Regions from separate parts of the Ruminococcus sp. HUN007 genome, predicted to be linked through region 1. Evidence: riboswitches for the same ligand, from Rfam matches in the RefSeq annotation. Region 1 holds a riboswitch; the other holds the start of a gene.

Region 1 (15,889 bases):
CTTGCCTTTACCTTCTGCAAGAGCAAACTTTCCAAGGAAATATTCATATACTCGTCCGATGATATCATTCTCTTCATCGTCAGTATTGATTTTATTTACCTCGTCAAGCAGTGAGGCAAGTTTGGTTGTATCAATATGCAGACGTGAATAATAGTTATCCGGTAACGCACCCTTTAATGCCGGATTGTTCTTTTCTATAGTGAAAAGTGCAGTATCAATTTTTAATGCGATATCATCCTGCTTTGCCTGAGAAATAATATATGACCATCTGCTTTCTTCAGGTAAATAAAAAACATTGTCCTTGGTATAGAACGCAATGTTGTCTGCAAACTTTTCCCCATACTTTTCTATGATTGAATTTCTCTGCTTAACAAATTTATCACTTGCAAACTTCAAAAAGAAAAGACTAAGAACAACATGCTTGTACTCAGCGGGTTCAACTGAACCACGAAGCTTATCTGCTGATTTCCATAACGCCTCTTCCATGCTGACTTCTTTAACAGCTTTAGCCTTTGCCATCTTTAAACTCCTTATTTCAATAAATCATTTGATTTAAGATATTCCATAAACGTATCCATTATCAGATTATATCTTGATACAATTTCTGATTCAGTAAAGTCGTAATCTGCTTTGTTACCGAGAACAACAAGCTCATGTACTTTACTTGCTTCTTTCTGCTGTCCTTTACTGTTTACAAAACCGACGTAATATTTCTTCTTATCTGAAAACTTATAATCAGACGCTCTAATATTGATTCTTTTTTCAAGAATCGCCTTGTTTCCGAGACTTTCAATATTATTACTATCTTTCAAAGGTTCGTTTTCATTTCTCTTTCTTGCGTAAATATGTTCGATCTCATAAACAGTATTTATATCAATAAGCTGCTGAGCGTTATCATTAAATGCCCACCATACAAGCATTGATTTTGTAATCGCTCTTGTATTTCCAAAAGCGTAGTTATCGAACTTGTTTCTTGTATTTGCCGTCTCAAAACAATAATCAGAAAAATCTACTGTTTCATTATTTATGATTTTAATCATCTCGGCATAAACAGGTGTTCTTAGAGCATTAACGCCCGGATTAACAACAGCATATGCCCAGATAAATGCAGTTATACGATTCAGAAAAGCATAAAACTTTTCATCTTCAAGAATGCCATTCTGATCTCTGTTCACCAGATAATAAACCGAAACAATATACGTCCACATACCATTTGGAGCATAGTTTAAAACAAACAGGCGACGTAAAATTCTATCCGAGAAGCGCTGATCATCCTGTTTAGCAACGTCATTCCAGAAGTTTGCGAGATCGATCAAATTCTCAAAAGTTTCTTCTTTTTTGAGCAAAGCATAATTATTTCTCTCGTAAAACTTTCGTAACGCTTCAGTTGTAGAAGATTTAACTCCTGCTTTTGCACGTTCATAGTACATATATCTTGTGAATGCTTCATCCATAGGTGTTCCGGAAATCGGATGATATATGTCGTTACAGAGAACTTCGAGATCTTTCCATCTCTTAATGAATTCATCTTTTTTACCTAAAGATGAATAATACTTATAGAACTGCGCTTTGAAAATATCAGCATCTGAAAGCGGTTTACCTCTGTCATTAAGAGTTGAGAAAATACGAAGAGCTGTATCCTGAGACTCAGCTTCAATCGGAAGCAAAACACAGTTATTCAGAATTCTGATTGGTAAGAAAGAGAAAAAGTCAGGATAACCATTAATGAAGTCGCTGATTTGCTTCTGGAAGAAACGATAGTTCTTAGCGTATACGCTCTTATTATTATCACTTACCGTTCCCGTCCTCAATATATCAAGAAATTCCTGCTTATCATTATCTGTAGCTACTTCTGAGTTAATCTTAAGCTTCGCCTTATCAGGTTCACCGAACTCATCTGTTTTCCAGAGACACTGTGAAATAATCTTTGCAGTTTTAATTGCTTTATCACTCTGCATGTTTCCGAATTTTGCGTAGAACGCTCTGAGTAACAGCATTAACGTTGTTAAACGCTGCTGACCATCTATGATTTCCATTTTTCCTTCTTCGTTTTTAAAAGTTACAACTGGTCCAAGGAAATACTCATCGTTATCACTGTCAAATTTATCACAGTCATCCTCCGGAAAAGCAAAAGCAAATATGTCATCCCATAATGTCTGACATTCTTTTTCTCCCCAGGCATAAGGACGCTGATAATCCGGAATCAAGAAATCCGATTTTTTGTCACTGAATAAGTCTTTGATTATTTTCTGATCAATGTTTAGTTTAGACATTACATACCCCTTTCAACGCCGTAATATGGCGATTTAAAAATCATTAATAATACCCCTTGGTTATATCGTATCATAATTCATAGTCCTATTGTCAGGACATTGAAAGTCAGCAAATCAATTTAGGTAAATTTGCACATAACCATATCATTTATTATAACATAATTTCATCAAATTTTCAATAGAACTATAACATTTTTACGTTTAATGAGTGGTTATGATTTTATTCAAATTTAAATGTGAATTATCAAAGAATCCCTGGCAACACGAATTGTCAGGGATTCACTCAAACCTAATCTATACTATCACTTTACTTACTCGTTTTTACTTTTCTTAGAGTAATCCTTTGGAAAATACTTTTTCCCAAGCTGCCATAAATATTTGTCGATTTCCTTAAGATCAAATTTTTCAAGGCGGTAATATTTCCTGAACTCGACAATGACTTTCTTGAACATCTCATAGTTTTTCAGATCCTTTTTCTTGAACGTAAAAAACTCATGATGATCTCGAAAATAACACAAAACCTTTTCAACATAGATATCGTAAATAGGATATTCCAAAGGAGAATGATGGCTACAGTACTTTGTTGCAAAAGAATAGAAATTCTTCACAACACCTTCTTTCACAGTAACTTTCTGTAAATTTGAGACTAATGTCATATCAGCCTTATTAAGACGCTTATCAATATTTAGTGATAAGATATGCTTCGCAACTGAATTTACAGAATAAATATTAGTGCTGTAAAAATCATTCAGAGTTGCAACCTTTAAAAGAATTTCTGACAGATCTTTGTTTTCAGGACAAAAATCCTTGAATAACTTATCAAGTGCTTTTTCCTGAAGATAATAGTTTTGCATATCATCTGCCTTGTCCCAGTCACGAAGATATTTTTCAACCTGCTTGATAGATGGACGAGGTATTTCTTTTTCTGCGTTTTTCATAACTTGATTCCTCCTGCTAATAATCGTTTCATTAATTCAATAGAATTTCTGTCTTTTTTACTACAAATTAGAAGCCATCTTCATTTTATCATACTGAGCAAGCTGAACGGCGCATTTCTCAGCACTTGCATATTCAAAATACTTTACAGGTATCTTCTTTGATCTGACTATCTCCATTATCTTACTGTACTTGTTATGTGGCATTGCATTTGTCTGCATCCATACAACATCAGCATTTCTTATAAGATTAACATCCGGTGTATCATAAGGATCAATAAACTTTACATTCGGAAGCAACTTCACAATCACTTTCAGCCATGTAGCGTGTCCGCCATAAACAACTACTCTTTCAGCAGTTTTATATGGGAATGTTACACCTGTTTCCTCAGTATCAGAATCATTTTCGCTGTCATTCTGAAGTTTGTAAATCAGTTCACGAAGTTCATAAAGTTCTTGGCTTTCCTCGGAAGACTGCTCCTTCATCTTTCTGATCGTTTCATTAAGCTTTTCGACTTCTTTTCCTGATGAGTACAGTTTACTGTTAAGCTCCTCAATTTCTTTATTCTTGAGGGCAATAATATCGCTTAGTTCCTTTACAGATGGTTTAATTTTATCTTCAGCTTTCTGGGCGTTGATTCTTTCTTCAGTGTACAGTACATTATGAAAATCATATTTGGCAGTTGCTGATCGTATTAATCCTTTATAAAATCGGAGGGTTTCTGCTTCTTCAGGGCTAAATCCTGAATCAATAAACGCTTCGACTGTTTCAAATTTTCTGCTCATAAATCTTGGCGGAACAATATACGAATCAGAATAGAGTATCTGAGCAATGTTACGAGGATCTAATTTATCCTGCTGAATATCTAGCCCGACACGGTGCCAAATGTATGCGTCGTTATATTTTAAATCATAATCTGCTTCATAATTCTTGTCATCATCATATAAATTCTCGGTTTCTGATATGTTTTTTCCATTCTTTTCATCCAAAGATTCTGTACAAAAAGATTCATCCAGAAGATCGTACATTTCATCATTTCGCAGTGCAAACCAAGGGAGCAGTTGCGAAGCATATCCACATATACAATCTGGAACTTGAGGAATCCATGCAAGATCATCACCTATATCAATGAGATAAAGAAATGCAAATATAATCTCATAAGGATTATTTATGCCGAATTTTCTGACACGTTTTTCTTCTGTCTTCTGTATAACCACAGCCATCGATGCATAAATTTCATAGCATGATTTTATTCGCTGGTACTTAAGTCTTTCAAGTTCTTCGAAGTAAGCGTCAATTTTCGAATTAATCCGTGATATTTCGTCTTCTTCGAATTTATCATAATCGTCATCTTCTGCAAATCTATTTTCAGGTTTATAAAAAAGAATACTATTCTGGACAATATCTTTGTCAGGTTTACTGCTAATTTGTTCAAGAACAGCTATTTCCTTTTTTATTTTTGGTATTAGTTCTCTGCTTTTTTGTTTGCACTCTGCAACTTTTTCCAATATGATATCAAAAAAATCGAAACTGAAGTTATGTATTCTGTTTACTGCACGTTCAATTATTTCCGGACGAATAAAAGAAATCAGCGCATAATATCGCTGACTGTCAGATAAACTTTCAGCATCCTGATAATATTCATCAGAAAGAGAAATATAATCTTCAACGTCATCAGTGTCTTTTATGTAGCTTCCGTACTCACAGAAATCAGATTTATCACATGTAATATTAACTGTTTCAGGTGTCCAGAATGTTTCTGTAGAACCGTGACGATTTTTTATCAGATACATTACTCCTTTTATAACATCATTCGAGAAAACAGCATCCTGAAATTTGTCTGGAAGATCAACACTGCTAATTCTTTCATCATGGGGAATGAAGTAAACTGCTCGGTCATAATTATTTGATTTCAGTAGAGAATCTAATATAAAGATTGAAGCAGCTAAGGTTAAATGGCACTGACTATCTATAGTTTCAGGAGTTCTTGTCAGTGTAGATGAAAAGAATCCACATAATTCTCGCTCAATACTAAAGTCTGGATACTTGTCCTCAAACTTTTCAGTAATCCCGATCAGAATTTCCAGTTCAGCTTTGATTCTTCTGTTTCGATAAGGAGCATCAATTTTCATATCCTTGTATTTTTCAAACCAACGTTCATCTGGACAATTCTGCTGATATTCCATTCGCTTTTTTTTCAGCCTGCTCATCATAAACTGTGCTACATAACGATTTGATTTTTTCTCTGTATCCAGGTTTGGAGCAATCAAATTTCTCTGAATCGTTAATTTTTTCAACCTGCTTGTAAAACACCTCATAAATGCCATTACTATTCTTCATAGCTTCTATATTTTTTCGTTTTTTACGTGGCATGGTTATCCCTCCCAATAAACGAATTTGCAATGTCTAAACCGCTAACAAAAAGCACCCCATAAAAGAGGTGCTAATAGTCCGTATAAATATTGCAGCTGGCTGACACCCCACAGTCCCTATAGCTTTGCGTCATACACTTTCGTGCATTTTGCCTTGTTATTAATTATTATTATACTTTATTTTTACGAATCAGTCAACAGAAAATAAAAGTTCTGTTTTCGCGCTGTACGATATAAAATTTTCTTCTCGTTTACAGGAACTTATTTTTAATTTCCAAAAGAAAATCACTAACTGAATATTCAGTTGCCGAAAAAGCTTTGAAACAGGATCTCTGAGCTATAGCGTCTCGATATTCAAGGTACAAAGCTTGTGAAGTAGCATCATATTTCTCTCCATTTCCATGAAGATCTTCAGCAATATACGAAGCAACATCACTGTCTATTTCATCATCACACCAGATAACTTTTTCAAGTTTTCCAGGATAGAATTCAAGAAAAACAGTAACATTTTTATCCACAGCAGGGTTATAGTGAATAAACGTCTTTAAAGGCCTTTTCCATTTCCATTCATATGTTTTTTTAGACGAAAACTTGTCATTGCAGTCATATAAATACTCGATACCATTGGAGTCACATGCGTCAGGAGAACCGAAAATGGCATGAAAAGCAGTAGCAACTCTATATTCTTTTATGATCCAATTGTTCTTTTGTTCTCCGTTTTCATATCGGTATCCATCAAATATATATTCTGGTTCCACTTTTGAAAAACACTTGGAATTATATTTTTCATTCACATCAAATACCCAAATTACCTTTTTACCGATTGAAGTATAAAACTTATTTCGTTCATCAAATTCTTCGGCTGATAAAGGCGAATGTTGAAATTCTATTACATACCCGTATGCCAGAACATCAGCTCTATGACACGGATTCTCGAAAGGTAGAGGTACTTCTTGATTCTTCAAAGGGAACTTATTTTGCCAGGCTTTATGCCATTCAGACATATCATGTGAAAATGTATCACATTCTTTACGGCTTTTATGAGCGAAATGAGCCGTAATAGTTTCTGATTTCTTTGCTTTTACTACCAGAGCACCATGACAAACCGGACAAAAGTATTTTTCAGTACCCGCCGCTTTTTCAATTGAAATCTCATTTTTATTTTCATCAAGAGCTTTAAACAATTATATCGCCTCCTCGAATTAATCATATATGTTTTCCCACAGATTCTCTAGATGCGCTGATGAAATTTCTTCATAACAATCAATACACATTCCGGTAAATACATTGCTAATGATTCCTGTAGACATAAATTCTTCAAGCAGCTTATCTTTACCGCAAACAATACAACCTATTTCATCTCTTCCAGGATCTCTTTTTTGAATATCATTCACCCAGTAATTGATAATTCTGTCCGGATTCTTAAGCCGCTCAGTACGGAATGAGTTCTTGAATCTTTCTTGTCTTGCTGCTTTTTCCTGATTAATTCTGATTGCGCGCTCACGTGCTTCTTTTGCAGCCTTTTCCTGTGCCGCTTTAAGTCGTTCTAATCTTTCACGCTCACGTTTTTCCTGTTCCATTTTCTCATGCAACGCACGTTCTCTGACTTCCTGTGCTATTTTTTCGTTCCTTATTCGTATTTTCTCCTGCTGTTCATTATAGTAAATTTTTGAACGTTCTATTATTAAAGGAAACTGTTCTTCCACATGTGCATTATAAAGCCAGTTATAAATTCTTTCGTTTCTGCGGAGATATTCAAAAAGCTTTTCCTTAGTACATTCCTGGATTCTCGTGCCTTCACCGCTAAGATTTAATTCAAGCGTTGAATAATCCTTATATCTCGATACTTTCCCGTATGCACAGGCCGTATCAGGTGGAGTAATTCTTATAGCAAGTTTGTGGTCATGCCAGGAAGCAATAATTGCTTCCGGTTTGCCATCATTACTTATGATTTCTGATTCTTCAAAAACGATCAGCTTTCTTGAAGTACAGTTGATTACATTTGAACCATTAACGTCTTCAGAAGTGATTCTTATTTTATCATAGATGTTTTCTTCGGTAATAAATGAATACTCAGATTTCTGATAGATTATATTAATCGCTGGAAGAAGGACTGGATTTCCTTTTTTAATATACTCATCCACAATCATATACAAGCCCATCATGTACGCATTAAGTTCATTACAGCCTTTTCCGCTGTGGGCAAAGTGATGAACTTTTATCTCTCCCATACGGGCTATAAATGGTTCTCTGCAGGCAGGACAAATACAATTACAATCAAGTCCTCTTTCTTCAAGAGGGACATCTTCAATCATTATTATCTGTTCGTTACGCAAAGCAAATGGATTCTTTAGCATCATTATTACCGCCTTTCAATGCTTAAGTGTTTGTAAATTAACCAAGTGTTAAATGATCAACACCTTTTTTATGCATCTCAGCCATTATAGGGTTTACGTTATAGTATTCACAGCCGAATTCCTCACAGATTTCATCAAGTTCTTCAGGTGTAATACCACATTCTATTGCTTTTTCAGTCTTAAAATCAATGTAGTTATTATCACTTTGATACTCTATCATTGTAATAAAGCATTGATTCAGAAGAATTCCGAAAGGAACTCCTATCTTTTCAGACACCTCTGAAATAGCGAGACATGTTGATGTATCAAAACCATATTCATCAGTTGCTCTGATAAATTCAAAAAAATAACCTGAATTATTCATCGCGGCATAAAGAAACTCTTTTCAGCCACATAATCATGTAATTTAAAAAGTTTTTCATGTTTCACCTAAAAAGTGAAGCTATGGTATAGAAAAAGAGCTTCAAATTTGTTATAATTGAAATCGCCAAACAACAAAATAACAAAGGAGAAGCTCTCATGATTAATAGTATAAGCGATTTTTCATTTAAATTCAATAGTTCTGTGAAATTTAATTTCGATGGTGGCGATTTAACGTCAGATTCCGGTGCCCTTTTGATAGAAGAATTCATGCATGTAACAGGTATAAAAAAGCTGTTTCAGCTGTTTAAAACAAAAGATTCCGCTGTTAGATTTCACACTGACGCAGATAATCTTCATCAGGCAATTTCACAGATTTTTCTTTCATACTACAACGATTACGATGCTAATGAGCTTGCTCATGAACATGTTCTCACAACTTCCCTAAACAAGGATCGCATTGCTTCACAGTCATCAATGTCAAGATTTTTCAGCCGCGCAGATGGAACTACAATCAAGCAGCTTAACTGTATACTGACTGAGTTAAGAAGAATAGCTTATGCAATTAAAAGACCTGAATTCATAGTCTTTGACTTGGATTCAACATTGCTTGATACTTATGGGAATCAGGAAGGCACAGCCTTCAACTTTCATTATCAGAACGTTGGATATCATCCATTACTATGCTATGATGCATTAACCAAAGACCTCATTGGAGCTGAATTACGCGAAGGATCAAAATACTGCAGTAAAGATGCTGCAGATTTTCTTGAACCAATATTCAAAGAGTATACTGAATCATATCCTGATATGAACTGTATGCTCAGAGGAGACAGCGGTTTTGCCGCTCCGGAAATATATGATCTTTGTGAAAAGTATGGTATCAGCTATGTAATCAGGCTGAAGGAAAATAATGTACTCAGACAGCTCGCAGAAGCTAAACTTAAAGATTTGAAAACAGCTGTAGATTTGAATTCGCTTGACTATGCATGTACATACGGAGAATTCGAATATCAGGCTTCCTCGTGGAAACACCCGAGACGTGTTGTTTTCAAAATTGAAAAACCATACGGCCAGATGATTTACATGTACACCTTTGTTGTTACTTCAATGAAAAGCGAAGCGCAGCAGCTCATCAATGCATACTGTAAACGCGGTGCTATGGAAAACTTCATCAAGGAAGGTAAGAACGAATTTGGATTCCGACATGTCAGCAGTAAGTCGATGACTGTAAACGCTAACCGATTTCTTATCCATGCGCTTGCATACAACATCTTCAATCTGTTTAGAAGATTTGCCTTGAGTAAAAGACTTAGAAACTGTAATGCCAATACTATACGTATGGCTATATTCAAAGTAGCAGGAAAAATTGTATGCAAGTCCAGATACAAATACTTTAAGTTCTGCAGCAATTGCGTACACAAGAGCGATATTATAGAAACGTATATCAATATTCAACAGCTTTATGTACAGCTGAATGAATAGTTGTGGAAAACCAAGTATTTTGAAAATCGAAAAATCAAAAAAAAATATATTTACAGGATAGGTGTACCATCTCGAACTGTTTTATAGTGGCAAATATTCCGAATTTTCACTTTTGAAAATTGATTTTTAGAAATTCATAATTTTTCACAGCGTTCCGAAGTTTCGTGAATTATTCGGGAATAATCATCTTCTGAAAATGTATTTTCATTAATCATCCCATCAATTGCATCCTGAAGTCTTTTCCCTATTGTTTCAGAAGGAGCCTTAAAATTAGATAAACGAAATCTATTGTCCTCAAGTCTGATTTGGTTTGTTCTGATATCTTTAGGGGTATGCTTGTAATATCTTTTCATTTCATTTGTAAACTTTGGCTGATCTGCATAACCATACTCCAGTGCGATTTCAGCAATAGGTTTTTCTGGGTAATCCACAAGTTCTTTGGCAGCAAAATAAGCTTTCCTCTTTTTAAAATAAGTACGTAGCGTGTCAACTCCGTTAGAGAAAATTGATATTGCCTTGGTAAACTGCATTTCTGAATAACCAGATACAGCATAAATCTCTTCTTTGATTTCAGTGAAATTTTTTCTGATATTTTCATCAATGATATTCATTACCTTATCAAAAATATTTACTTTATCCATGCTGAACCTCCTGAATTTGTTTTGGTATCATCATTATACCACGCTAAGCTCTTTAACTCTTGTCAGATAGTATATAAGAATCAACAAAAACAAATTATTTCACGTAAGTGAATCTACTTAAGATTATTATACCACATTCGTTGTGTCATTATCAGGACATTGACACAATTCTATTTCAAGGAAAATCAAAAGCTCCCTAACATCAATTTAAAATGTTAGGGAACTTAATAATTAATATTATCAAACCTATTGAACGTTTCAGTTTATTACAATATTATCATCTTTGTTTTTACCTTGTGCTTGGTTACTTTATTAAATGTTTGGTTACAAACACGGCACCTGTAAATTTTCACAGTATTATAATATGTGGTTTCAAATCGAACCCAATCTTCAATATAATATTTTGTTTCCGTTTCTGTATAGTTTGGTGTAGTAACGGTAGCTACTAATTCAATATGCTGATTATGATTAGGGCATGACGGATTAGCAACTGCATGAACCGTGTTCTGTAGTGCAACTGAATTGTTGTTTTTGTCAATTGCAGTTCCAGCTGCGATAAGTGTCATAGCCATAGCAATTGCAGAGATTTTTTTTAATACATTGTTCATTATGTAGTCCTTTCTGTGTATCTAGCAGATACACTCAAACATTGTATTATTAATCATAATACACAACAGGAAATATGTAAATGGAACATTCTTACTTGTTAAAGGTATTATTTTTAATTGTTTTACGAAAATCGTACGCATTTAGATTTACGCATGGTAATTTGACTGCTTTTTAGCATTATAAGCAAGTTAGTGAAATGGAACAAGAATTCTATTTGATTTTCAGTTGTCAGTAAATTATTTCGTTAGCTTTACTATTCTACATTTTAAAATATATGTATAAACTTTTCTTAACTGCCACTGTTCAAATCTGCTCAGCCATGAGCAGATTTTTCTATCGCGCCACAGGCGCATCCATTTATTCGGTACGCCTTCGGCGTACTATTTCTGATTGAAAATAACGAATAGTTATAGTATAATTGGTAATGTAAACAATCTGCAAAACCACTCGCATAATTTAAAACTCATGAGGAAAGACATATGGAAAAGCTGAATCCAACATCATACCAAAGTATCATACAGCAAATAGAAAAAACACCGTGCGGCACAGTTTATCCGCTCTCAATTGCAGAAATGAATCAGTATGGAGACATCTACAAAGATGATGATTCTGTTTTGATCTGGCACTATAGCGGATTCGCTTTCCTTTATGGTTCTTGCAGCAACTGCTTTCTTGAAGCGATTTACAATATGTTTTTAAGCCCATGCAATGATCTGCCAAGACGTTTTATACTGTTCTCAGCAAATACGAGAGTTATTGAATTTTTCCGAAACAAGCATGATATTGTACTCGGAAAGCGATATAATTTTGAATATCCTCTGGATAATCCTATTATTAGCAGTGAACTAAGCCCAGATTACGAGATATGTCAATTCAATGAGGATATGTTTAATAACTTACAGGGACGTATTACACCTCGTTTTTCCTGGAGAGATGCTTCTGAATTTTTGAATCATGGGATGGGTTATTGTGTCATGCATCAGAAAGGAGCTGTTTCATGGGCTTTTTCGGCTGCTGTAAGCAGAGATGAAATTGACATCGGAATTGAAACAGTTTCAGATTTTCGTCACATGGGACTTGGGCTGGCTGCAGCAGAAAAAATGATTCAATTTTGTTTTGAAAAGCACAAGCGCCCTGTCTGGTCGTGTGATGCAAATAATACAGCATCACAAAAAATAGCTGAAAAATTAGGATTTGTAAAACATTCAGAATACTTTGTTACTATTCACGGCCAAATAATGTAAAATAGAAAAATGATAATGGTGCTGAAAACATTGAAAATGCGATGTTTTCAGCACTGTTTTTTTACGTAAAAAAAGTACAAAAAAGCATAGTGGTATTTGTTTAAATAGATACCAATAAAACTATTGACATTTTCGTTGGTATGTGATATAATAATAAGTACCAAGTGTAGAAAGGAAGCTGAAATCATGTCGATTGTACGCTACACAGATAAGAAAACCGGAAGAGTGGTTCTTTATGAATCAACATCACACTACGACCCTGTAACCAAACAATCAAGACCAATACGCAAGTATCTTGGAGTGGAAGATCCGGTAACGGGAGAACTGATACCGTCTACAGGAAAGCCGGGACGAAAGGCTAAATCAGAATCAAATAGCAATACTGTTGAAACGAAGGTAACAGCAGAACCGGATTACAAGGAAATCATAAAAAAACTAAAAGAAGAAAGTATACAGAAAGATAAAAGAATCAGCGAACTTGAAAAACAAAATGCTATTCTTAAAAATCACTTACTGAACATAAAGGAATCAGCAGAAAGAGCGCTGGAACAGAAATAAAACAGAACAGGAAGCAAGCTATGAACAGGCAGTTTTTTATCAATACATCATTACAATATGAAAATAAAAGACTTAAACGTCTGGTAAAAGAATTTGAAAATGGTGAGAGATATAAAAAACTGCAGCATAATCATCATCTCATATATCTTGGATATCAGAGGCGGATAAAACAGCTTTGCAGACAAGTTCGGTCATCAAAAAATGCAGTGAAGAAAGTACGCGATATCTGGTATGAACAGCTTGTAATTGAATGCGAAAATCACACCAAAGAGCTTGATGAAAAGATAGATACAATCTGTAAATTAAGACAGGAAAACTATGATTTGTTCTGTGAGTATCAAAAAAAGCTTGCTAAGAAGGACGAAGAATATCAAAAAGCACTTGACGAGAAAGACACCATAATAGAAACACTTAAAGCCGAGATCCGGCATATGAAAGCGGTACAGGACAGAGATGGAACCAATACATCTCTGCCTACATCGCAGACACCAATCGGGAAATCAAAAGCAAGACCAAACAGCAGAGAAGAAACCGATAATTCCAAAGGAGGCCAAACAGGGCATAAAAGATCAGAGCTTGAACCACCTGCAGAAGAAGCAATAACTGATATAACGGAACATTGTTTAACTGAAGATGACTGTTGTCCGAAATGCAAAAAAGATGAGTTTGAATATACCGGAAAAACAGAAAATCGCTATGAAATAGAAGTAGAAGTTAAAGTAAAGAGGGTGAAGCATAAGTATTACGTCTACAAATGTAAGAATTGCGGGACCCTGGTGATCAGCAGAACGGCACCTGAAAAAAGAACGAAAGTAAGATATGGAGCAAACGTACAGGCAATGATACTTGTTTTGCTGAATATTATGAATTCGTCAATAAATAAGGTTCCTGTATTCTTTCAGGGCATAACAAACGGAGAGATCAGTCCGAGTGAAGGGTATGTAGCTAAAGTACAGGCCAGAGCCGCCAAAGCACTGGCAGTTTTTCATAATGATTTGCGAAGGGAGTTACTTAAAAGACTGCTCATTTACTGGGATGATACCGTGGTTTACGCCGATACCAAAAGAATCTGCCTGAGATTTTACGGAGACGAAAGAATCGCGTTCTTTGCAGCCCATGAAAACAAAGATATGAACGGAATTCTTCTGGATGGAATACTTGAAAATCTTTCTGCTGAAACATCTGTTATGCATGATCATAACAGCATCAATTACAATGAACGTTTTGTGTTCATAAATATTGAGTGTAATGCACATTTGCAGCGCGATCTTCAGAAACTTGCAGATGAAACCAATCATGAAGTACTGCTTGAAATAAAAGCATTGATATCAGCAACGATAAAAGACCGAAAGAATCTGATACAAGCAGGAACAACACGATTTGATGATGGATATCTTGAAAATTTTGAAAGCAAGCTTACAGAACTTCTGCAAAGAGCAGAAACGCTGGCAGAAGCGAATACATCAAAATATTCAGGCGGTCCGGAACGCGCTCTGATACGCAGAATCATAAAATATCGCAGCAATTACTTCGCCTGGGTATATGATTTCAGTCTGCCTACAACAAATAATCTCTCAGAACGAGCACTACGTGGGACGAAAACAAAAATGAAGGTGTCAGGTCAGTTCGCATCTTCAAAAACAGCAAATAACTATGCAATGATTCGTACATACATTGAAACATGCCGAAGAAATGGAATCAACGAATATGATGCATTAACAAGATTATGTGATGGTAACCCATATACTGTCGAAGAAATATTTGCTGAATGTGAATAATAAAAAATACAGCACCACCAGGCCGGTAATAAAACCGGTCCAGTGGTGTTGTTTTCTTTTGTACTGGGAAAATTAGGTCGTGAATAGTAACAATACTTTACTATCAGACGATAGATTCTGATAAAAGTACTTGACAAATCGGTATGCCTTCGGCATACTATTATAATTGCTGCGCAGCAGCCATTGTTTTTTCAGACCGTAGCCTCTATAAGTTTCTTTCCGTGAATATTTATTTCCTTTACTCCCTGTTCCTTATCTTTATTGAAATTAAAACTCAGCATATATCCTTTTTCAAGACCAAAGTAATCTAGATACTCACATATCTGCTGTTCGCCTTCGGCATTATACCGCGGTCCCCGCCATATCTTCATTTCGATTATAAAAAGCTTTCCATTCTTCTTCCGATGTGAACAGATTATAAAGACGTGTTTCAAATATACGGTTTGCTACTTTCACTTTATTGCCGTCATTTCTGATCAGGCCGTACATCTCCATGCACGCTATATCTTCCTGGTCAGAGATGTATGATAACGTTATACCGTCCATAAGGATACTGCGGAGTGCTGATTTTAGCTTTGGGTACAGCTTCAGATTTTTGGTCATCGTCTGAAACAGGGTATTATTCTCTGAAATCAGCATTTTGACAGCAGTCAGAAAGCCTTCCTTCGTCCACGCTTCTGACGGAGATATGTCCTTACATATCTTTTCATCGATCAGCTGACAGATACGGCTTACAAGAAACGGATATCCGCTCGTCTGGTCGTGTATAAGCTTCGCAATATATGCCGTGTCCATTCCGGTATGATGATCTGTCTCGTATTCATCAAGCATTCCTTTTATTCCGCTTTCCGACAGACTCATGTCTATATCAAAATCTGCCGAGATGTTCCACGGACTGTTTTCTCTGCCGTCATCGTCAGGTCTTATACTGCTTTTCAGATGTTTAACGTCGGTGACTCCTGCAAGAATAACTGAATGAAATGTTTTATATTTCGAAATTTTCTGCCTTTTAAGATAATTAGAACGAAGCTTTCCGAGAAAATCAAGAAATATCTGACTGTCGGATGCCTGATCAACTTCATCTATAATAAGAACAAGCTGTTTTGGATTCTTCCTGCACCATTTATCAAAAATGCGGAATATGTCACTTAATACAAGGTCTGACTGTACAGCTGACAGCTCTTTCAGATCTTTGTATATTTCATCAGGGACAGGAATCTCAACCGCATCATGAGTATCACAGATCACTGCCGCAAGCCCCTTTACAAAGGTGCTC
Region 2 (15,889 bases), on a different contig from region 1:
TATTGAGCTCAGGGTAAACGATGATGCTAAAGACGGATGCTATACTGTTCCGTTCTATCTTCGCGACAGCAGCGTTTCAATGGCAACAAAGATCGTCGAAACAGAAGATACCTGGGACGTTTTTGAAGTAAACCCTGACTATCGCGGTGCTCTGATCACAGTTGGTGCCGGTTCTGATGAAATAATAGAGCCGGAAGAACCTGAAGAATACAGTTACGAGTATGATTATGACAATGATCATCATCTCAACAATCCGGATGAAGATGGCGTTATCGATCCGATAATACCTGAAATTACATATTCTGAAACAGGACAGCCGATAACGACAGCTTGTTCTGATGAAAGTCTGACGGGCTTTACTGTAGATGCAGGTGTTTATGAAGCCAAGGCAGGTGATACGATTAAAGTAAAGATCAGAGCAACTGATATAAAGCAGCCTTTCTGCGGAGCTTTAGGTTACTTCATAATTGATGAGGATAAGTTCACGGTATTAAGTGCTGAGCCGGGAGATGCTGACGATCCGGATGATGATTATGCTGATGGCATCACTATAACCAAAGATGTGAGCCTGAATGTTTACAGAAATGCTGAAAACAGTAAAATGGCTGTTTTCATTTACAGCAGTCTTTTGGGGAACGTAGATGAAGATATGGTGTTTGCGACTGTTGAACTTAAGGTTAATGATGATGTGAAAGACGGAAATTATGAGCTTCCATTTGCTGTTCTTGAATACGGCGGAATGGCATGCGCATACGATGATGTAACGAATGAAATTATTTACAATGAACCTGAGTTCCGCGGGGCGCTTATCAAGGTAAGCAGTGCTTCAGAAGAAACTATACCTGAAGAACAGACTGAAGTATCAGAAAATGAGGAAAATGTTCCGAAAGAACAGCCTGAAGTAACAGAAAAAGAAGAAACACCGGCTCCGGCTGAAGAACTTCCGGTTATCGAAGAACCTGAAAAGCCAGTTGGACCAGGACATCACGGCCCTGCAGGTCCGGCAGATCCTAAGCCTGATCACAGACACGACCATAAACACGATCACGCACCAGCTCCTAAGCATGATGACCACAGAAATGATCACAAAAACAGCTACGAAAAGGCAGTTGAGAAGATCGCTGAAGATATCACAAATGTAATTACAGATGTTGCAAAGTTTATCTTTTCTTTATTCTAAAGAATAACAATTGTTACTGCTGTAACTGAAACGATGCCCACTCATTCGTAACGCACGGATGAGCGGGCATTTTGTATTTAATCATCACGATATATTGATTTTATACTCTGCTTTATGATATAATTTACTATGTATAAGAGCGTGCGGGTCATTTGGGGATATAACTGATATTTTCTCTGTTTGCACCTGTACAGATGAAAAATATCAAATAAGGGGGAAGGAATATGAGAAAAAGAGCCCTGAAGAATATAAGGCGTAAAGCCGTGTTGCTGGCGCTTGTTTCAGGAATGGTCTTCGGAAGTACCGGGATAGTATCCGCTGACTGGTCCGAGGAACGTGAGCAGCAGGAGCGGGAAGAACTTATAAAAACTCTTTCTGAAAAGGAACAGCGCGGTGATATTAACGGCGATGGTATCGTCAATGTGTTTGATGTTATGAGATACAAGAACAGCATTGTCGAAGGAAGAAGTTTTGATGAAGCCGAACGCATCGATGTTAACGGTGACGGCGCCGTGAACGGAAAAGACATTGGTGCAGTAAAGAACGATATTTTAAAACAGTCAAAGCTATGGACCTATGATAACGTTCCTAAGATGGACGGATCCACTTCGGCAATAACGCTCGAAGCCGGACTTAAATCGAAGATGCTCGGAGTGTCGTACTCTGATGCCAAACTGCTCGTATCACATCACAAGACCCACGAGTCATTCCAGATGCTTCTTTCCGGTGAGAACGACATGATATTCACAGTACCGATCTCGGAAGATCAGAAGAAAGCTGCTGAAGAAGCGGGAAGAGAACTTACATTTGTACCGGTCGCAAAGGAAGGATTCGTTTTCGTAGTAAACAGGAACAATCCGGTCGAATCCCTTACCGTGGAGCAGATCAGAGATATCTATTCAGGTAAAATAACAAACTGGAAGGAAGTCGGCGGAAACGACGAAAAGATCATTCCTTACCAGAGAAACAAGGATTCGGGAAGCCAGAATTACATGACAGAGTTCATGGAAGGCTATGATCTTATGAATCCGCCTAAGGAATATTATCTTGGCTCAATGTCATCTCTGATGGACGGACTTGCGGTTTACGATAATGCCGAAAATGCTATCGGTTATTCAGTTTACTCCTACGCAGCACAGATGTACGAAAACTCATCTGACACTAAATTCATTGCAGTTGACGGTATAAAGCCTACAAGAGAAACTATGGCGGACGGCACCTATCCTCTTCTCAGCAGCACATCGATAGTTTATACTGACAAGGCATCTCAGAATACAAAGGATTTTGCCGCCTGGGCAGTATCTGAAGAAGGGCAGAAAACTGTTCTTTCATGCGGATATGTTCCGTTAAAAGATATGGAGTATCCGGAGAAATTTAAGCCGTATTCCGCCAAGGGTACTGGCAAGGAAAAGCCGGCGGACTACAAGCAGGCAAAGAAATATTCGGAGCTTAGTTACAGACGTAGTTCATATGACGAAAAACCTCTGTCCCGCGAAGAATGTACAATCAACTGGCTTGCAGACAAAGAACTCCAGAACATGATAAACGATGATATCAGTAAAACGGTGTTTAACGGTCAGGATATGCTCGAAGGAATATGGCACATGAGCCTTCATGCAGTTAACGGATATATAAACATCAGTTTCAGTAATTACTACTTATCAAATAATTTTGAATTTAATTACGACGCGATAAACGGTGTAAGAATAGAGAAGCTTTCAGATTATTTCTATAAAGATGAAGATTTTGTTTCTGCTATTAACCAAAAATTAAACGAGCGTACTATATATGCCAAGGATATTAAAACGGATTTTCTTGGCGTTCTTGGAGAACCAGCCAAATTCAGTTTTGAAGATATAGTTTTTGATGCAGATGGGCCTTATTATGATAAAGAAACGAGACTATCATATCAGGTTGTCTTTGACGAACTGTTCGAAAGTATGATAATAGGTGAATATTACGACTGCAGAAACATTGTCGATGAAGCTAACCGACCCATGGATAATCTTATTTTTTCGCTGGAAGACCGCGAGTTTTCGGAATGGAGAACTATAATTGTTACTGGTGATGACGGTGAACCGCGTGTGAATGTCACCTCCCGTTTCCATACTGATGAGGAAATCAAGGCAGAAAACAAGCTCTATGATACAGTTTACGAAAAAGCAAAAGCTCTGCGCCCGGAAGGAAATACATCGTATATCATAGTTGACAGACATTATGAAATGAATTATTTCCGTGTGAATTACGGGAAGGTGGACGGACTGCCCAATACTCCGTATATGTTCTCCGGCGATACAGGCGAGCAGATAAAACCTTCAGATATTTTCGGAAAATCATTTGAAAAGTATGATGACTGTTTAATATACGAAATTGATCTTGGTGCCGGTACAGTTACTCTGCTCGGACTGTCTGATCCTTTCACGGAATATGAACAAACGTTTTATCATTACACGGAACATGAGGAAACGTTTGATACTGATAATTTCGACAGAAGTATACTGTACAGTGATCAGATAAAGGCGAAAACGGAGAAGCAGGATAAAATTCCGTACGGAATTCTGATGGACGACAAAACGGTAGATGTTTATCCTGAGTCCTATGTTGTTGATTACGGCGAGAAGAAAGTCTTATCTCAGATAAAGAAGAATCTTTACGTCAGTATAAAGACTCTGTGCCAGTCACACGGCAGTTTGTGGTATGAATGCTGGGATGGAAACACTGATGAATATATCGGCTGGATCAGCGAAGAAGACTGTACCATGCACAACCGCTTTTTCCGTTATGAAGAATACGAGACTCCTTTATCCGGTATAGTTACCGGCAGTAAAACAGGTGATGTATTCGGATACACGAATGATTACATTCTGAAGAAAGGTGCTGAAGAAGCACTGCGGAAGGTCGAAGTAAAAAGAAATGTTTTGATCAAACGGGCATGTTACAAATCAAGCTGGTTATATGACTGCTTTGATGCAGACAATGGAGATTATTACGGCTGGATTAAAAAATCAGATCTCACTCTTGAATAAATGAGTGATAATGAAAAGAGGAACAATATGAAAAAACATTCACTGAGAAAAAAGATAACAATCTTAATGGTTTTTACATTGATCGCATGCGGAGGAGCGGTTACGGTTTCAGCTGAGCCGGATACTTCCACTGAAGAGGGACAGAGAGCTGTTTCTATTATGGAAAAACTGTCTGAAAGAGGGCAGCCCGGCGATATAAACGGCGACGGTGTTATAAATGTTTTTGATCTTATGAGATATAAAAACAGCCTTATTGAGGAAAAGGGCTTTTACAGTACCGGAGAATCCGCCATCGATGTCAACGGTGACGGTTTGGTTGACGGAGTGGATATTACCGCTGTAAAGAGCGATATTTTAAAACAGTCAAAGATCTGGGCGTACAAAAGTGTGCCTAAAATGGACGGTTCCACTTCAGCTATCCCTCTCGAAGCAGGATTCAAATCAAAGATGCTCGGTGTTCCATACAGTGACGCTAAGCTTCTCGTCGAACATCATAAGACCCACGAATCATTTTCAATGCTGCTTTCCGGTGAAAACGACATGATATTTACAGTGCCGATCTCGGAAGACCAGCAGAAAATGGCGGATGAAGCAGGAGTAAAGCTGAATTTCGTACCGGTCGCAAAGGAAGGTTTCGTTTTCGTTGTAAACAAGAACAATCCGGTCGATTCACTTACAAGTGAGCAGATAAGAGATATTTATTCCGGAAAGATCACCAACTGGAAGGAAGTCGGCGGAAATGATGCGAAGATAATTCCTTACCAGAGAAACAAGGATTCAGGAAGCCAGAATTACATGACCGAATTCATGAAGGGCTATGACCTTATGGATCCGCCGAAAACACTGGTTCTGGGAATGATGTCATCTCTTATGGACGGAATTGCGGTCTACGACAACGCTGCTGATGCCATCGGCTATTCAGTTTATTCCTATGCAGCACAGATGTACGAAAATTCATCAGATACAAAGTTTATAGCAGTTGACGGTGTAAAGCCTTCAAGGGAGACTATGGCTGACGGAAGCTATCCTCTTCTCAGCAGTACATCGATAGTCTATACAGACAAGGCTTCACAGAATACGAAGGAGTTTGCAGAATGGGCTGTTTCTGAGGAAGGTCAGAAGACAGTGCTTGCGAGCGGCTATGTCCCGGTATGTGATATGGAATATCCGGAAGAGTTCATTCCTTATTATGCGAAGGGAACCGGTAAGAAAAAGCCGGCAGACTACAAACCAGCTGAAAAGTTTTCCAGACTGGCGTGGAGTGTGTCATGGAACAATGGTATGCCTGACGGAGAGTCTCAGATATTCTGGCTTAAAAACAAGGAACTGCAGAAACAGATAAACAGTGACATTCATAAAACTGTATTCGGTGATAAAGCCTGTGTAATTCCGGGAAGCTGGCGTATGGATGTTACGATTTTCAACGGTATAATGAATATATGTTTCAGAAAAGGCGGAGAATATAATTATCGTACTGTTAAACTGGAAGGCGTATATAATTTAAATTACGATCTGAAAAGCGGTAAAAAGCTGGAAAACTTCTCGGATTTGTTCTATAAAGATACTGATTTCGTACCTGCGGTAAGCGGCAGGACAGCTGATATACTGGCCACAGAATGCAGCGATGTGATAAAAACAGATTATATAGGCCTTATGGGAAAGATGGATAACTTCTCTTTTGATAATTTCATCGTGGAAAAGGACGGTCCGTATTTTGAATATGATCTGAGCGTCCCTTTCATTTCGTACTATGATGATATGGAACTGATCGACAGTATGATCACAGGCGAATATTTCGACTGCAGGGAACTGCTTGAATATAATACTGAAAACCGGTATGATGTTTATATTGACGAAGGTACTTATCCTGAATGGGAAAGACAATATAAATATGATGAGAACGGCGAACTCCGTTTTGACTATACTTCACGTTTCCATACAGCAGAGGAAATAAAGGAACGAAATGCGGTAATGGAACAGATCTATGAGAAGTATGTTGCAGAGACGAAATACCCGGTCGGACGTAATGCTGTTACCATTCATAAACCTGAAGAAACTAAGTCAGAGTTCAGCCTGAATGTTTACGAGCTGCATCTCAATGTGGCATCGATAGATAAAGCTCACCAGTACTGGTACGATCCTGAAACGCTGGACAGACTGCAGTTATCCGATATTTTCGGAGAAGACTTTGAAGAGTATAATGAATCCGGCGTTCTGATGAATGTCGATTATAAAAAAGGTTACGTGAAAATATTTGATAAAAACAGCGGCAGGGATTTACTTATTAGTGAAATGCCTGAAACAATGAATACAAAGTACTTTGATAAGAATACTCAGGAAGAAATCAGTACGATAAAACAGCTTAAGGAAAAAGCTCTGGAAAAAACGAAGGTGCTTTATGCGAAGGATTATCCGGAAATCGGAAAACTGGATGAAAATCATGTGCATGTAACTGTCGGAGAGGAACGGCTTGTATTCCGCAAAGCAGTAATAGATACAGATATAAATGCGGTTACAGTATTCATCTTTGATACGGCGGATTTTGATAATATACTGACTACCTATATGTTTGATCCTGAAACGCTTGAGCCAATAGAGAAATCAGATGTGTTCGGAGAGAAATTTAAAAAATATGACGGACACGATTACAGTATCGCTTATATAAATCTTGACGGTGGAACAGTGTTCCTGTATGATGACGATGCGAAATTCTATACGGAGGATATAGATTTTGAAAAGCTGAATATGAAGTATATTATTCCGAATAAGGCAGAAGTAATGGATCGCAAATGGCAGAAAAATGCTGTAGTCAGCGCCGGAAATGATGATGCTGTAAACAGTTACAAGGCAAACTATGTGACAGACTACGGTCCTGAGGAGGTTTATCTGCAGGTAAGTGCTGACACACCGGTAGAGATCACACACATCTGCAGTTCCCACGGAATACTATGGTTTGAATGCCGCGATGAGGATCATTATTATGGCTGGATACCATCCGGAAATGTAAAGCCGGATTTTAATGAAGAAGAGTATGCGTTTTATGAAAAGCATCAATTCCTTTTCCTTGACGAACGTCCGGTGGAATTGTATGCGTATGGTTATAACAGAGATGATATATTTGTGTATTCAGATGAATATATTTCAGAAACATCAGAAAATCCGGAAACTGAAATAACTGATCATATAACAGAATACCGCAGACTTATTGCAAGAACAAAGTGTCAGTCACACGGAGAATGGTGGTACGAGTGCTGGGACGCAGACGGCAGGTATTACGGCTGGATAAGAGACAAAGTTTTAAGCCATGCATATCCGTCATATTCATTTAATTCAAAATACATACCGATCACCGATATGCCGGCATCGATGGAACTCACACTTATGGGTAAGTCGTTCGGCGGAGCCGGCTGTTATAACGATTCATTTATTATGGAATTCGATGCAGAGGATCCGTTTAAAATGATCGAGGAGGATATTAAAGTCACTGCAACAGAATTCTGCTATTCACACGGAGAGCAGTGGTATAAAATTACGGATGCTGATTCGCCAGACGGATACTGCTGGGTCAATGCATGCTATTTTGTCGGCTGATTGACAACCTGATCAGTTTTTTCTAAAACAAAAATACAACTTACAAGGGGGATTTTATTATGATAACTCATCCGATCGAACCGGTATACGATAAGGCATCGAGAATACTCATTCTCGGAAGCTTTCCGTCGGTAAAGTCGAGGGAAGCAGGCTTTTTCTACGGGCATCCAAGAAACCGTTTCTGGAAAGTGGTTTCTTCCATATTTGAAGAGGATATTCCGCAGACGCCCGAAGAAAAGAAGGCGTTCCTTTTAAGAAATCACATAGCCTTATGGGATGTTATAGCATCCTGCGAAATAGAAGGCTCAGCTGATGCCAGCATAAAAAATGTCACACCGAATGATATTAACATAATACTTGCACAGTCAGATATACACGCGATCTACGTAAACGGAAAAACGGCTTTCCAGTACTACACTAAGTATACCCGTCCGGTTACGAACCGTCCTGCAGTCTGCCTTCCGTCAACAAGCCCTGCAAACGCTTCCTGGAATCTCGAACTCCTTACAGAAGCCTGGCAGTGCATAAAGGAAGTTGCCCAGTCAGAAGACTAATAAGTCAGAATATAACGATACCCCCGGCATCTGAGTGAATTTCAGATGCCGGGGGTTAGTTTATGTAAATAGTGCCGCAGGCACCACCTGCTTCAGGAAAGGAACGCCTGCGGCGTGCTATCTTTATCACAATACTTCAGACTGAAGTGTTTCCATTATTTTTGAGCTTTTCGGTGCGTTCATTGTATAATCCTGAACAGCCTGAATATCAAGCTGCAGAATCAACTTTCTGTAATTCAGAAGAACTTCCTTGTAATAATCGTAAGGAAGTTTGTTTTTATATCTGAGCAATTCTACAAGCATACGTTCTTTGCTGTAAATACGCACCGGATATCCTTTATATTCAATCTGAACTATTCCCTGATTAAAGAAGTTCACAGGATAAAAATACTGTTTAACATGCTCGTTTTTTATCTTGGCAGCATTTCGATCAGTTGCAAGATCATAATCATCCGGTATCACATCAGTTAAACCATAAATGTAAAACGCATTTCGCATCGTTATAACTGCATTAGGATATAAAAATGACAGTACTGCTATTTCAGGTACATATTTATCTTCGGAATAAACAGCTTTACCAACTTTAAAAAGTTCGCCTGAACTTATTTTCTTTTGAATCATATAATCTGATCCCAATTCTTTAAGGCACTCTGAACGGCTTTTCATTCTGTTCTCCTTTCACTTTAGATAAAATATCCGCAGTTTAATAAGTTTTGCGGATGTTTTTCTAAATTATATATCATATTCACGTAAAAGTCAATAAGTAAGTTTAACAAAATCATCCGCATTATTATATGTTTTGCGGATGATTTTATAAATAGACAGATGCCATTATTCAATTGTGCCGCAGTCACCACATTTTCAGAAAAGGTGGGCAGCCTTTGGCTGCCAATTATAATAGCAGTTGTCGTCCAACGGACGACAACTACCTTGTACGCCTCATGAAAATTCCGAGCTGCCGGCATCACTTTTGCTATATTTTGCGCAAAAGTATTTATTTTTCTGAAAATGTCTGATATAATAGAAGTGTATTTTATTTTTTAAGAAACGGGGGAGAAATTTGGACAGATATAAAAAACTCGTATCTGATACATTTATCTTTTCGCTTGGTTCATTCAGTTCGAAGATACTCAGCGTTCTGATCCTGAAGCTTGTTACGTCGTATATGGCGGAAGATTCTTACTCAGTCGGAGAAAAAATACGGACTCTTATAAACCTGATCGGACCTGTTGCGTCGCTCAGTCTGGCAGACAGTGTGCTTCGCTTTGGTCTTGACAAAACGCTTTCCAGAAAAAAAGTGTATACCACAGCTGTTTCATTTTCACTCATGAGCATGGCTGCCGGAATGATAGTTCTTGCGATAGTTGCGGCGATATCCGGGTTCAGGCAGTATACGGGACTTATGATGGCCTTTATGTTTACTTCGGAATTCAGGTGGATCCAGCAGCAGCATCTTAAAGCCAAGGATTACATCAAGCTTTATACGGTCGACAGTCTGCTTTCGTCAGTGTCGCTTGTACTGTTTACGCTGCTGTTCATTGTGGTGTTCAAACTTGATATTGCCGGATACATACTCAGTATTGTCATGTCAGACCTGCTGTCGATATTATTCCTTACTTATTTCGGAAACATCCGAAAGGATTTCAGATTATCCGAATATGATCATGAACTCAGGGTTAAGATGTGCCGCTACAGTGCACCGCTTATTCCGACTGCAGTACTCTGGTGGGTGGTAAGCTCCTCAGATCTGTTCTTTGTTTCGAAATTTCAGGGAGAAGATATAAACGGTCTTTATGCCTGTGCCTATAAAATACCGGCACTGATATCATTTGTTTCGGTAATATTCTTCAGAGCATGGCAGATGTCGGCCATAACACAGTACGGTACGGATGAATACCGTCAGTACTACAGCAAGGTCATGAGTGCGTACTCAGCGATGATGTTTGTGGGATCGGCCGGAATAATGATGCTCATTCAGTGGCTTACGAAACTGCTTACCGGTGAAAGCTTCTGGGAATCATATAAAATGGCTCCGTTCCTTATCATTGCGTCACTCATGCAGAGCTTCTGCAACTTCTTAAGCGGAATTTACAATGCAACCGGAAGAAATGATAAATCATTTTATACCAGCGGCATAGCTGCGATAACAAATATTCTTCTGAACCTTGTTCTTATTCCGATAGTAGGCGTTCAGGGCGCGGCTTTTGCTACCATGACTGCTTACGTTGTCTGCTTTTTTATCAGACTTAAGGATACCCGCGCTCTGGTGGGCTACAAGGTTGAATGGGAAAAGCTTGTTATCAATTCCGGAATCATTCTTTTCATGGCCGTTATCATACTCATTGATGCGCCGTTCATGAAAGTATGGCTCTTTATCGGGTTCCTTGCAGCGTGCGCAGTAAATGCACCTTCGCTTATCCAGACAGCAAAAAAGCTTCTGCACCGTGACGGCGGTACCGCAGATGCGTAAAACATATTAATCAAAAATAAAGCACCGTAAAGATCATTCTTCATCTTTACGGTGCTTTTTGTGCTGAAAAATATAATTATTTATTAAGTCCCCAGATGTTTCTTGCATATTCATTAACAGCTCTGTCAGCTGAGAATATACCTGCACCTGCAATGTTGCAGAGAGACATCTTAAGCCATGTGTACTTGTCGTTGTAAAGTTCTGTTGAACGCTTCTGAGCTTCACGGTATGATTCGAAGTCAGCAAGTACCATGTACGGATCAGAGTTTACGAGTGAGTTTGCAATCTCGTTGAACGCACAGCCGTTTATGCCCTTGTACAGGCGGTTGACAGCCATCTTGATCGTGTTGTCAGACTCGAAGTAGCTCTTCGGATTGTATCCTTCATGCTTCTTTGCTGCAACTTCAGCTGCGTTCATACCGAAGATGATGATGTTGTCATCGCCTACAGCTTCCTTGATCTCGATGTTTGCACCGTCGAGAGTACCGAGTGTGATCGCACCGTTGAGCATGAGCTTCATGTTACCTGTACCGGATGCCTCAGTACCTGCCAGTGAGATCTGTTCGGAAATATCACTTGCCGGCATAAGTATTTCGGAAAGAGTTACCTTGTAGTCTTCGAGGAAGTATACATTGAGCTTTTCAGATATCTTAGGATCTTTTCTGAGTTCCTGTGAAATGCTCCAGATCATCTTGATGATCTGCTTTGCAAGATAGTAGCCAGGAGCTGCCTTCGCTGCAAAGATGTATGTCTTAGGTGTGAAGTCGGCATCAGGATGTTCGAGGAGATAGTTGTAGTCAGCGATGATGTTGAGTGCATTGAGGTGCTGACGCTTGTATTCGTGGAGTCTCTTTACCTGAACGTCGAAGATGCTGTCAGGATCGATCTTGAAGTCGAGGTTGCAGTAGTTCTTGCAGTACTTAAGGAAGTTTTCCTTGTTTTCACGTTTTACCTTTGCAAGCTCGTCGAGAACGGACTTGTCATCCTTGAAGAGTGTGAACTTGCTGAGCTCGCTGCCGTCCTTAAGGAAGCTTGAACCGATCTTGTCACGGAGAAGCTTTGTAAGACCCGGATTTGACTGGTAGAGCCAGCGTCTGTACGCGATACCGTTTGTAACGTTCTTGAATTTGTACGGATAAAGCTGATGCTCATCGGCAAAAACATCTGTCTTGATGATCTCGGAATGGAGCTTGGAAACACCGTTTACGCTGTGTGCTGTTGCAACGCAGAGAGTAGCAGTGTGGACGGTGTTGTTCTTTATGATGGACATACGGCTTGTCTTGTCGTAGTTGTTTTCTGTAAGGCTTGCGATCTTTGCGCAGTATCTGTTGTTGATCTCAACTATAATGGAGAAGATTCTCGGAACGATGCTCTTGAGGAGGTTTACATCCCACTTTTCAAGGGCTTCAGCCATTACAGTGTGGTTTGTGTATGCAAATGTGTTCTTTGTGATATGCCATGCCTTGTCCCAGGTGTATCCGCAGTCATCGAGGAGAATTCTCATGAGTTCCGGAATTGCGAGGGTAGGATGTGTGTCGTTGATGTGGATGGCTACCTTGTCGTGAAGGTTTTCCAGTGTTCCGTAAACGGACATGTGGTTTGTAACGATGTCGCCGATCGAAGCTGCGCAGAGGAAGTACTGCTGTCTGAGTCGGAGGGACTTGCCTTCGAGGTGGTTGTCGTTAGGATAAAGAACCTTTGAGATAGCGTTTGCGATGCTGTTTTGTCCGAGTGCCTTTGCGTAGTCACCCTGGTTGAACATTGCCATGTCGAAGCTTGGTGACTTTGCGGTCCAGAGTCTCAGAACCGAAACGCCTTCGCTGTCGTAGCCTGAAACGTACATGTCACACGGAACGGCGATAACTGTGCTGTAGTTCTGGTGTGAGATGTGGTGGTACTGGCTGTCCCAGTATTCGTGGAGTTCGCCCTCGAAGTGAACTTCGATAGCCTTTTCCGGTTTAGGGTCGAGCCATACGTCACCGCCCGGCATCCAGTTGTCAGGAAGCTCGGTCTGCCAGCCTTCGTCGATCTTCTGCTTGAAAATACCGTATTCGTAGCAGATCGAGTAGCCCATGGCAGGAATGCACTGTGTAGCCATGGCATCGAGGTAGCAGGCTGCAAGTCTTCCGAGGCCACCGTTTCCGAGGCCGGCATCCGGCTCGTTTTCATATATTTTATCGAGGTTGATCTTGTATTCCTTGAGAATGCTTCTTACATCCTCAACGATCTCGAGATTGTAAAGGCTTGTCTTGAGCGAACGTCCCATAAGGAATTCCATTGAGAGGTAGTATACCTGCTTCTTTCCCTCTGAGTTGATCTTGTTGTTGAAGCTGTTTCTCTTTTCACTCAGATAATGCATTACAATAGTAGAAAGTGCATTGTACACCTGAGCGTCGGAAGCATCATTCGGTGTGATGTTGTAGTCAGTCTTCAGGACTTTTTCAAGTTCCTGTCTGATATAATCCCTGGTCATCTTTTTCATCTTTTTTCTCCGTTCTCCGGCCCTTTATGTCTGTTTCCCCCTGACTAAAATACAGACTGATGTGTTTTAGTCAATCTGATAGATAACATGCGATACCGGTTAATTATAATCTGTGATATGTATAAAATCACTATACATACAATTATACACGAATTAAAGCCTGAATTCAATAGTTTTATGTGCACAAATTAAAGTGAATTAATCTGTTATAATATAAATAGTGTAACGCCGGTTTTACGGGCTCTAATCATATTTTTAATCCAGGTTAAAAATTCAGACGGTATTTTGCATACAGAATTCTCGTCTTAAGTGTGCATATCTACAAATCGGAAGTATGAATACGAAAAATTTATATTAACTATTGACAACGGTATTCCACAGTGCTATACTGTGTACAGAAGATAAATCACGGGCCTCCAAAAAGGCTCACATATTTATTTTCATCTGACCTAAACATCTGCTAACATCTTACTCCTCCGTCGTACTAAAATTTTCGCATATGATTCATAATGATCTGACTTTTCAATTCACTACTCACTGAATATAATAGAAAAATTTAATTATTGGGCAAACCTGCTGAAAGGCAGGGACGCAAAGCTAACGGGTCTAAACCGAATAAAAAGGGTATGACAGCCAGCTGCACAATTTTTAAACGACCTTTAAGAACGGACGTTTATGGTTGGAAAAAAAGGCTGATACCATAAGTATCAGCCTTTTATTAATTTTTGATGTTAATTTAATGAGTAGAATCAGGGAAATGGAGGATTCACTATGAAAAAAGGATTTGCAAAATTTATGAGCGGCCTTTTGTCGGCCGCCGTTGCTGTCAATTTTGCAGCTCCGCCGCTCTTTGTTCTGGCTTCGTCGGATGACACGATCGCGAGCCTGAGCGAAACGCTGAAAACGGGACTGCAGAATTACGAAACGGCCATTGACATAAGTAAGTTTGAAATGGCTCCGGATCAGGACAATCTTTCGAGATTGAGCGAGGTTCTCGGTTATGTAAGAAAGATGCCTGAAATGTTCTGCATAGGCTTTGAAGATCATATTTCGATCCAGCCTGTATACGCAGCAGACGGAAACCTGATCCTCGGACAGGTCAAATTCAGCTATACCAATACACGCGAAGAAGCAGAGGCTCTTATGACAGAGCTGAATGCAAAGATAGACGCTGTAGTCAGTGAAACAGTAACGCCGGGAATGACCGAACTTCAGAAAGCACTTAACCTTCATGATTATCTCGTACTTAATACGGTGTACGATACTGAAGGAACACTGCCTGACAGAGACGGCGGTTCATCTGCATACGATATTCTCATATGCGAAAACGGCGTCTGCGAAGGTTATGCACAGGCATACAACATGCTTCTTGACAAGGTCGGAATTTCATCCATAATGGTAACAAGCTACGACATGAATCATGCGTGGAATCTTGTAAACATTGATAATGAATGGTATCACGTTGATTCTACATGGGATGATCCGGTTCCTGATGCCAAGGGCAGAGTTAATCATAAATACTTCATGCTCTCAGATGATGAGATCAGAAAAGCCAATCCGGAAGCGGGAAGAAATTATATTCATGACAAGTGGGACAGCAAGGGTATTGAAGCCACTTCGAAAAAATACGATCACGCTTTCTGGCAGACAGTAGGCACTGAGATATTCACACGCGGAGACCAGTGGTACTTCGTCGATAACAAAGGTGAATACAGCAGATATACAGAATCCACAGGCGAAGTTGATAAATTCGTAAGCCTCGGTGACGAGCGCTGGTACGTGTGGGGACAGTATTCAGCATACTGGGAAGGCAAATATGTAAGCCTGATCATTTCAGGTGACAAGGTTTACTACAATTCGCCGACAAACATTTACAAGATGAATCTTGACGGTTCCGAAAAGGAAAGTCAGTGCTATGTAAATCCATATGATACAAACGGATATGTTTACGGCCTGAAACTTGACGGAAATACAGTATACGCAGTTATCAAGCAGGAACCTTCAGATGAAGGAACACTGTATGAAGCTCTTGATGTACGCTTTGAGAAGAAAGTAAGCATTATCGATACGATCGTTGATTCCATAAATAAAATGGAAGACGGTTCATCAGCAAACTTTGATTTCAGAGATACAGAAAGCATCCTTCCGGCAGCAGCCATCGATGCAATGAGAAACAGAAACATCAGAATTTCCCTTGACCTCGGCGATTATAGCTGGAACATAAAGGGTAAAGATGTAACTGCTGAAAAGGCAAATGATCTTAATCTTGAAATAAAGAAAGACCAGGGAACTATCCCTGAGGAAATGTTATCGTCAATCGCTGATAAACGCAAATCAGTTATTGAACTGGATCTTCAGCACGAAGGCGACTTTGGTCTGAAGGCCAGCATAAACTACGCACTGGGAGCACAGTACATAAACAATGTCGCTGTTCTCTACAGTTACGACCGGCTTGGATCCAGAATGGACAAGGTCAATACATCGATGGTCGATTCAAACGGCAAACTTCAGATGGACCTTGATCAGTCTGCAAGCTACGCACTGGTATTGTGGGACCTTCAGGCTCCTGAAGACCCTATAATACAG

What was found. Region 1 has a riboswitch for cyclic di-GMP ahead of CC97_RS01790 (hypothetical protein). Riboswitches for the same ligand answer to the same signal wherever they lie in the genome.
Region 2: it holds a riboswitch for cyclic di-GMP, as region 1 does, so the genes downstream of both, CC97_RS18935 (transglutaminase domain-containing protein) here and CC97_RS01790 (hypothetical protein) in region 1, are expected to answer to the same signal.

What each region holds. Positions count from the first base shown of each region.
Region 1 is NZ_JOOA01000001.1:403,154-419,042, forward strand. Features, by position in the region: gene CC97_RS01770 (class I SAM-dependent DNA methyltransferase) at 1-519, opposite strand, end outside; gene CC97_RS01775 (DUF262 domain-containing protein) at 531-2,273, opposite strand; gene CC97_RS01780 (hypothetical protein) at 2,585-3,211, opposite strand; gene CC97_RS01785 (hypothetical protein) at 3,272-5,002, opposite strand; gene CC97_RS01790 (hypothetical protein) at 5,367-5,582, opposite strand; cyclic di-GMP riboswitch class I at 5,670-5,745, opposite strand; gene CC97_RS18435 (competence protein CoiA family protein) at 5,833-6,765, opposite strand; gene CC97_RS01800 (hypothetical protein) at 6,784-7,941, opposite strand; gene CC97_RS01805 (hypothetical protein) at 7,976-8,302, opposite strand; gene CC97_RS01810 (IS1380 family transposase) at 8,461-9,783, shown strand; gene CC97_RS01815 (AraC family transcriptional regulator) at 9,918-10,424, opposite strand; gene CC97_RS01820 (hypothetical protein) at 10,691-11,032, opposite strand; gene CC97_RS18440 (GNAT family N-acetyltransferase) at 11,513-12,277, shown strand; gene CC97_RS01830 (hypothetical protein) at 12,464-12,835, shown strand; gene CC97_RS01835 (transposase) at 12,856-14,613, shown strand; gene CC97_RS01840 (ATP-binding protein) at 14,956-15,889, opposite strand, start outside.
Region 2 is NZ_JOOA01000002.1:1,735,000-1,750,888, reverse strand. Features, by position in the region: gene CC97_RS11710 (cohesin domain-containing protein) at 1-1,180, shown strand, start outside; gene CC97_RS18945 (substrate-binding domain-containing protein) at 1,405-4,206, shown strand; gene CC97_RS18940 (substrate-binding domain-containing protein) at 4,234-7,797, shown strand; gene CC97_RS11695 (DNA-deoxyinosine glycosylase) at 7,857-8,351, shown strand; gene CC97_RS11690 (hypothetical protein) at 8,478-9,017, opposite strand; gene CC97_RS11685 (polysaccharide biosynthesis C-terminal domain-containing protein) at 9,412-10,821, shown strand; gene CC97_RS11680 (glycogen/starch/alpha-glucan phosphorylase) at 10,898-13,303, opposite strand; cyclic di-GMP riboswitch class I at 13,860-13,948, shown strand; gene CC97_RS18935 (transglutaminase domain-containing protein) at 14,075-15,889, shown strand, end outside.